Regions from separate parts of the Pseudomonas onubensis genome, predicted to be linked through region 2. Evidence: predicted binding sites of a transcription regulator. Region 2 holds the regulator's gene; the other holds the start of a gene.
What was found. Region 2 encodes FliA, which starts transcription of late flagellar genes. Its sites were predicted from a motif close to CTAAAGTTTNNNNNNNNNNNGCCGNTAA; they were not measured.

Region 1 (4,188 bases), on a different contig from region 2:
TCGGGAATGTGCGGCGATCATGACCGACGTCATCGCAGGCAAGCCAGCTCCCACAGTGTGATAGGTGAGGGAGTAATGTTTCTAAATTATACGAAGGCCGCGTTTTCCAGCCGGTGCTTGAGCTGGTCCAGCGCAATGCCCGACAGCTCGACCATGCGCTCGTGCAAGGTGGCCAGTTGCAATTCGGTCTCGTAGGTCAGCACACGCTTGAACAAGGTGCCGTTACGATGGGGTTGCAGGAAGTAGTGAATCGAGCCGTCTACCGCCAGGGAGGTGAACACGGTCTTGAATTCACTGGGACGACGGGCGATCTGCACGCGATAGCTCATGGGCACGCGCACGCCCAGCAGGTCGATGATTTCGGTAAAGCGTGTGCCGACCGGCAGTGAACCGCTGGTGCCGGTGTCGGCACTCAGGGAAGTGGGGTGCCACTCGTGCCAGCGATCCGGCTGGGTCACGTAGTCGTAGATGACCTCGATAGGTGCCTGGATGAAGCGCTCCTGACTGATCCGCTCCAAGCGGACCGAATGCTCAGTTGCATGCATGACACACCTCCTGTGTGGCGAGATTTTGTCCTGAGAACTGTCAGAATAGTCCCACTCCCGCGCATTGCACGGGAGTGTCTCAGTAAATTATCAGCGCACCTTGAAGCGGCTCATCAACGCAATCACTCGGCCATTGGCGTCCAGCAGGCTCTGGGTGTTGGTTTGCGTGGCATGGCCGCTTTCTACCAACTCGTCGACCATCTGTCGGATCTGCACCATGCTGCGGTTGATCTCCTCGGTCACCGCGCTTTGCTGCTCGGCGGCCGTGGCGATCTGGGTGCTGAGGTTATTGATATGGCTGACGGAACCGGCCATCTCATCCAGCCCGGTGTTCACCCGCGCCGTGGCATCCGCCGCCGACTGGCAACTGGCCTGGGTGTTTTCCATGGCCGCCACCGACGAACTCACGCCCGTGGTCAGGCGCGCGAGCATCTCGTTGATCTGCGAGGTGCTGGCCTGGGTGCGTGCCGCCAGCGCCCGCACTTCATCGGCCACCACCGCAAAACCACGGCCTTGCTCGCCGGCCCGCGCTGCTTCAATGGCGGCGTTAAGGGCCAGCAGGTTGGTCTGGCCGGCAATCGCGCCGATCACGCCGAGGGTTTCGGTGATGCGTGCAGCGTCCTGGCGCATCGCCTCCACGGTGTGGGTGGCGCTGGCGACTTCGCCAATCAAGGCGCTGACACTGGTGGACGCTTCGCCCACTACCACGCGGGAGCGGTCGGCATGCTCGTTGGCGCGCTGGGTAAACGAAGCGGTTTGCGCCGCGTTTTGCGCCACAGTGTCGGCAGTCGAGCTCATTTCGGTGATGGCGGTAACGGTCTGGTCGGTCTCCGAGGCGTGGCGTACCAGAATCTGGTTGGTATGGGCCGAGGTCTGCTGCAACTGCGCCAGGCTCGACGACATGGCGCCCGTGGCCTGGGTCACCTCACCAATCATGTTCTGCAGGTAGACGATAAAGTGGTTGACTGAATGGCCGATGGCGCCCAGTTCATCCTCGGCGCGAATAGTGATGCGCCGCGTCAGGTCGGCGTCGCCGGCTGACAATGCATCAATATTGGTTTTCAGTGACTTCATGCGCTGCACCAGTTGGCGGATCGCATAAGCGGCCAACAGCACCAGCAGCAACACCATGGGGATTTGCAGCAGGGCCAGGCTGCCGAGCACGTCATCACGTTGGGCGGTGATCAACGAGGTGGGCAGGGCGGTGGCGAGGAACCACGGCGTGCCCTCGATCGGGCGCAAGTAGAAGGTGCTGGCCACGCCTTGGTTGTCGAACTCGGTGCGCACAAGCACCTGGTCGCGATGGGCCAGGGCTTTACTCACCTGGGCGGCAAACGCCGAGGTGCCGGCCAGTTCGCTGATGTTCTTTAACACCACCGGGCCACTGATGCGTGAACTGTTGCTGATGATCTTGCCGTCGCCTTCGACGATCAGCATCTGGCCGCCGATGTCTTTTTCCTTGCTGGCCACCAATTCATTGAAGAACCCCAGGGTCACGTCAATGGTGGCCACGCCATACGCCGCGCCGTCACGCTCGATGGCCATGGCGCAGTTGGTGCGCGGCTCCTGGCTGGCGTCGTCCTTGTAGGCCGCCGCCCAGGCGCACTGGCCGCGTGGCGAGGCGAGGCCGCCTTTGTACCAGCTCTGGTCGTAGTAGTTGGGTGCGGCGTCGCTGTTCCAGAACGTATTGACCGCCAGCTTGCCCGAGGCATCGCGGTGCCAGAAGGTGCTGAACTTGTTGCGCCCTGGCGCGCGCTGGTTGGGCAGCGGCCAGATACCGCCGCCGAAGACTTTCAGCTCGCCATACTGGTCCACCAGGCCGGGCAGCACCTTGTCGATGGCGTCGCTGTCGAGCAGGGGAATGGTTTGGGTGATGCTGCGTTGCTGGGCCTGAACCTTGTTCAGTTCGCCCTTGATGCGTTCAGCCACTTCGGCGACGCGGTTGAGCACCACCTGCTCTTCGGTATGGCGCAGCGTGGGGGCCACCAACTGGCCGATACCGACGACGGTCAACACCAATATCAGCAGGACGAACAACACCAGAAACAGGGTATAGCGGGTTTGGATGGAGCGCAGTGGGGGCATGGGGTCGTCCTTACGAAGCGTTATTGTCGACGCGGCTTTGTTAGAGCTTCGTAGGGCTATCGGCTTGGCGAGGAGGAGCTTTAGGTGCGATGGTGCGAAGTTGTCGGGTTGGCGGCGACCTTGTTGGCGTTCGTTGCGCAAGGTCGCCTGTTCGCAAAACGTGCTGCCGGGTTACCTGTTGCCCGCTTTGCCCTGTTTCACTTCAGTCAAGGGTGAGGAAGGGGGTCGGTGCCAACCGCCAGGGGCATGAATGAAAATTCGTTTTCGCTGCGGCTATCCTGGACGCGGTCGGAACCTCCACCGTTGTAGCGGGTTGTGCGGTCATTCACAAACAGTTGGTTATTACCGTTGCCACCGTTCAGATGATTTTTGCCGTCAGTGGCATAGAGCACGTCGTTGCCGTCACCACCGAACATCAAATTTTCTGAGTCCTTAGCGCCGGTCTTGCTATAGATGCGGTCGTTGCCATTATTGCCGAACATGACGCTGGTGCCGTAGCCGCCCACGATCAGGTCGTCGCCGTCGTCCCCTTGCGCATAGCCGTAGCCGCGCCCCAACCACAGTTCATCGTTGCCACCTCCACCATAGAGTGCGCTGGGGCCTCCACCCGCCTTGAGGATGTCGTTGCCTTCGCCACCGTGAATTTCCACGACGTGCATGACGTCATCATCAATGCTGACCTTGTCGTCGCCACCGTTGGTCTTGATCAAAAGGCTCGGCTGCGGGCCTTGTTGTGCTTGGGCGTCGAGCACATACGACCTGCCATTGACGAGGAACTGCAACTTGTCTCCAGGCCAACTGCGCACCTGAATCTTGTCGGCATCATTGCCGCTTTCAACTATTAGCCGATTGGACACAATCCTGGGTTTTTCGGAACCCACGGTGCTCCAGGTGATTTCCCGGCTGAAGGTCACATCGCCTTTTTTGAGCAGTTCATGTGTTCTAGCGGCTTTTGCGCCTGGCGCCAGGTCAGACGGTGGGTCGTAGGGTGAACGTGCAGGTTTGACTGGCTCGACGCTGGGTACCAGGTGACGCACGGTTGCTGGAGCGTAAGCGTAGGGAGAGAGCATGCTGATGTCCTTCTCGATGACCAACGTAGAAAACCTGACTGCATGTCAGGGCTTCTCTTACGTGGACGCTCGATGCGCAAGCGTTCCTGGCAGCCGCGCAGAGCTTGCGACTGGATATGTCGCTCGCGCCTGGATGGCTCAAGCGTTACCTGGCCTATGTGCGGTGACGCTCGAACGCACAGGGTCAGACCAGGTAGCTCTTGCGCAAAGGCCGACCCATTTCACGGTGCATGCCATTTTCCGTGAAGTGTTCGGGGTTGATGGTGGTGGGCGGGGTAGACGGGTCGTTGTCGAAGTCAAAAGGCTGCGCGGTGCTGCCCGGTAAGCCGACGACCTGAAACTCAACGTTTTTGACTGTGTCTTTGAACGCAGGATCGTACGCCGACCGCTCCGAGGTTTTACCGGGTAGGTTTGTCCCGGTCGCGCCGTTGTAGGCATGCCCGATTTCATGCACCAAACCAACGACTGGCGGGATAAACAGGAGGCCT
Region 2 (4,188 bases):
GCGAAAAATTGCATTGAGCAGGTTCGCATCATCCGGTCGGCTTTCCAGCTCGACCAGTTGTTCGGACAGTTGCTCTAAAATTTCGCCGGCCTCTACAAGGAAATCCTGAAGGATTTCTTCATCGGCGCCGAAGCTCATGTGGGTGCTCCTTAGAAGCCTAAACTGGACAGCAAATCGTCTACGTCATCTTGACCGGATACGACGTCTTCACGTTTATCGGCATGAATCTGCGGACCTTCACCCTTGGCGAGATGTTTTTGTGGATCTTTTTCCGAGAGGATCGCTGCGCGGTCATGTTCGATGCCGGCAAAACGGTCGACCTGGCCGGCCATGAGCACCAATTTGAGCAAGTTGCTTTCCACTTCGGTGACCAGTTGGGTCACGCGCTTGATCACTTGACCGGTGAGGTCCTGGTAATCCTGGGCCAGCAGAATGTCATTGAGGTTGCTGGCCACCGTGCGGTTTTCCTGTTCGCTGCGCGACAGAAAAGCGTCGACCCGACGCGCCAATTCACGAAACTCCTCAGCCCCCACTTCGCGGCGCATGAAGCGGCCCCAGTCAACGCTGAGCGCCTGAGCTTCGGTGACCATGCCATTAACCAACGGCGTGGCGTTTTCCACCAGGTCCATGGTGCGGTTGGCCGCCGCCTCAGTCAGCCTGACCACATAGGACAGGCGTTCGGTGGCATCAGTGATCTGCGAAATTTCTTCGGCCTGGGGCATGTGCGGGTCAATCTGGAAATTGACGATTGCACTGTGCAGCTCGCGTGTGAGCTTGCCCACTTCCTGATACAGGCCGCGGTCACGGGTCTGGTTAAGCTCATGGATCAACTGCACCGCGTCGCCGAACTGGCCTTTTTCAAGGCTTTCGACCAACTGGTGAGCATGCTTTTTCAGGGTCGACTCAAAGTCTCCCTGTGACGTTTCGTTATGCTCCATAGCTCCCCCGTGGTGACATCAGCCGTGGATGCGTTCAAAGATCTTTTCGATCTTCTCTTTCAAGGCCAACGCCGTGAATGGCTTGACCACGTAACCGTTAACCCCGGCTTGGGCGGCTTCGATGATCTGTTCACGCTTGGCTTCGGCGGTCACCATCAACACAGGCAAGCTGCGCAGTTTTTCATCGGCGCGCACGTGACGCAGCAAGTCGATACCGGTCATGCCCGGCATGTTCCAGTCGGTTACCAGAAAGTCGATGCTCCCGCTGTTGAGGATCGGAATCGCCGTCAGGCCGTCATCCGCCTCGACCGTGTTGGTGAACCCAAGGTCACGCAACAGGTTTTTTATGATCCGCCGCATCGTTGAGAAGTCATCAACGATGAGGATTTTCATGTTCTTGTCCAATTCGACCTCCAAGCAGTCTTAAACGCGCCCAGCACCTGGACGCGCCATTTCAATCAACAGGCGTTACACAAAAAGGACTGCCCAGGGCACCACGGCACGAACCCGCAAAAGCATGCAGCCTTTGCGGTAGCGTCTGCAGTGTCCCCACACTGCCTGTCAGCGCGCGCGCCACTCTCCCAATCGCCCCCGCAAGCGGGCGGCGCACTGGCTATGCAGCTGGCTGACACGCGATTCGCTGACCCCCAGGACCTCACCGATTTCCTTGAGGTTCAGCTCTTCGTCGTAGTACAGCGCCAACACCAGTCGCTCACGCTCCGGCAAATTGGCAATCGCTTCCGCCAACGCGCCCTGGAAACGTTCGTCTTCCAGGTCGCGTGACGGTTCCAGATGTGCACTCGCGCCGTCCTCGTGCAGCCCTTCGTGTTCGCCGTCCTGCAAAAGGTCGTCGAAACTGAACAGGCGGCTGCCCAAGGTATCGTTCAAAATCCCGTAGTAATCGTCGAGACTCAATTGGAGTTCGGCCGCAACTTCGTGATCTTTAGCGTCACGACCGGTTTTTGCTTCAATTGCACGAATTGCGTCACTGACCATGCGCGTATTGCGGTGTACCGAACGCGGCGCCCAATCACCTTTACGCACTTCATCGAGCATCGCACCACGTATGCGAATACCCGCATACGTCTCGAAACTCGCGCCCTTGCTCGCGTCGTATTTGGTCGACACTTCGAGCAGGCCGATCATGCCGGCCTGGATCAAGTCCTCAACCTGCACACTGGCAGGCAGGCGTGCCAGCAAGTGATAGGCAATGCGCTTGACCAAGGGCGCATAGCGCTCGATCAGTTCGCCCTGGCTGTCACGTGCCGACTTTTTGTAAAGGTTGTAGCCGCTGGATGTCATAGCACAGGTCCCGCGCTCGTCTGATGCACCAATCGCTCGACGAAAAACTCCAGATGCCCCCGCGGGTTGGCAGGCAACGGCCAAGTATCGACCTTCTGGGCAATAGCCTTGAACGCCAATGCGCACTTCGAACGAGGGAACGCTTCGTAGACTGCACGCTGCTTTTGCACAGCCTTGCGCACACACTCGTCATAGGGAACTGCGCCCACGTATTGTAAGGCGACATCGAGGAAGCGATCCGTGACCTTGGTCAACTTGGCGAACAGATTCCGCCCTTCCTGCGGGCTTTGGGCCATGTTGGCCAGCACGCGGAAGCGGTTCATGCCGTAGTCACGGTTAAGCAGTTTGATCAGGGCGTAGGCGTCGGTGATCGAGGTGGGTTCGTCGCACACCACCAGCAGCACTTCCTGGGCGGCGCGCACGAAGCTGACCACCGACTCGCCGATCCCGGCGGCGGTGTCGATCACCAGCACGTCGAGGTTGTCGCCGATGTCGCTGAACGCCTGGATCAGGCCGGCATGCTGCGCCGGGCTCAGGTGCACCATGCTCTGGGTGCCCGAGGCGGCCGGCACGATGCGAATGCCACCGGGGCCTTGCAGCAGCACATCGCGCAGCTCACAACGGCCTTCGATCACATCGGCCAGGGTGTGTTTGGGTGTCAGCCCCAGCAGAACGTCCACGTTCGCCAGGCCCAGGTCAGCATCCAGCAGCATGACGCGACGGCCAAGCTCTGCCAGGGCCAGGGACAAATTCACTGACACGTTAGTTTTCCCGACGCCACCTTTGCCGCCGGTCACCGCGATCACCTGTACGGGATGCATGCTGCCCATTTTATTTCTTTACCTTGTCTTGCTTAGACGCAGGCTACATGGCTTGGCCGCGTGAATCGCTTGCAGACCATCGATGTAGATACATTTCACGGTGTTCATCCTGCCTCACCCCACCCGCTTAGCCGGGTTGTGGTAAAGGTCGGCGAACATATCGGCCATCGCTTCCTCGCTAGGCTCTTCTTGCATTTGCACGCTGACAGCACGGCTGACCAACTGATGACGGCGCGGCAGATGTAAATCATCCGGGATCCGCGGCCCGTCGGTCAGGTAGGCAACCGGTAACTCATGACTGATCGCCAGGCTCAACACCTCGCCCAGGCTCGCGGTTTCGTCGAGCTTGGTGAGGATGCAACCGGCCAGGCCGCAGCGCTTGTAGCTGTGGTAGGCAGCGGTAAGAACCTGTTTCTGGCTGGTGGTTGCAAGCACCAGGTAATTTTTTGACTTGATGCCACGCCCGGCCAGGCTTTCAAGCTGCATGCGCAGTGCCGGATCGCTGGCTTGCAGGCCGGCCGTGTCAATCAACACCACGCGCTTGCGCAGCAGTGGGTCGAGCGCATTGGCCAGGGACTGGCCCGGGTCGACGTGGGTCACGGTCACATTGAGGATGCGGCCCAGGGTCTTGAGCTGCTCCTGGGCGCCGATGCGATAGCTGTCCATGCTCACCAGCGCGATGTTCTGCGCGCCGTACTTGAGCACATAACGGGCGGCCAGCTTGGCCAGGGTGGTGGTCTTGCCCATGCCGGCGGGGCCGACCATGGCAATCACACCGCCCTCTTCCAGCGGTTCGATTTCCGGCGTGGCGATCATGCGCGCCAGGTGCGCCAGCAACATGCGCCAGGCCTGGCGTGGTTCTTCGACTTCGGCCGTCAGTGCAAGCAAATCGCGCGACAGCGGGCCGGACAGGCCGATGCGTTGCAGGCGACGCCACAGGTTGGCCTGCTGCGGCTTGCTGCCTTGCAGCTGCGTCCACGCCAACGAGCCCAGCTGCACTTCGAGCAGCTCACGCAGGCCATTGAGTTCAAAACGCATCGAGTCGAGCGCGCGCTGGTCGACCGCGGCGGCCGGGGCTGGCGCTGCTGGACGTGGTGGTTCTTTGAAGGTCGGTTCTACCAACGGCT

Region 1: the regulator FliA is predicted to act here: its motif matches at 2,687-2,714, upstream of ACTD9P_RS13510 (methyl-accepting chemotaxis protein).

What each region holds. Positions count from the first base shown of each region.
Region 1 covers NZ_CBFHAZ010000033.1:19,288-23,475, reverse strand. The annotation lists gene ACTD9P_RS13515 (SRPBCC family protein) at 87-545, opposite strand; gene ACTD9P_RS13510 (methyl-accepting chemotaxis protein) at 636-2,630, opposite strand; gene ACTD9P_RS13505 (calcium-binding protein) at 2,837-3,724, opposite strand; gene ACTD9P_RS13500 (M91 family zinc metallopeptidase) at 3,885-4,188, opposite strand, start outside.
Region 2 covers NZ_CBFHAZ010000130.1:2,652-6,839, reverse strand. The annotation lists gene ACTD9P_RS26835 (chemotaxis protein CheA) at 1-138, opposite strand, end outside; gene ACTD9P_RS26830 (protein phosphatase CheZ) at 150-938, opposite strand; gene ACTD9P_RS26825 (chemotaxis response regulator CheY) at 957-1,331, opposite strand; gene fliA (RNA polymerase sigma factor FliA) at 1,500-2,240, opposite strand; gene fleN (flagellar synthesis regulator FleN) at 2,237-3,070, opposite strand; gene flhF (flagellar biosynthesis GTPase FlhF) at 3,176-4,188, opposite strand, start outside.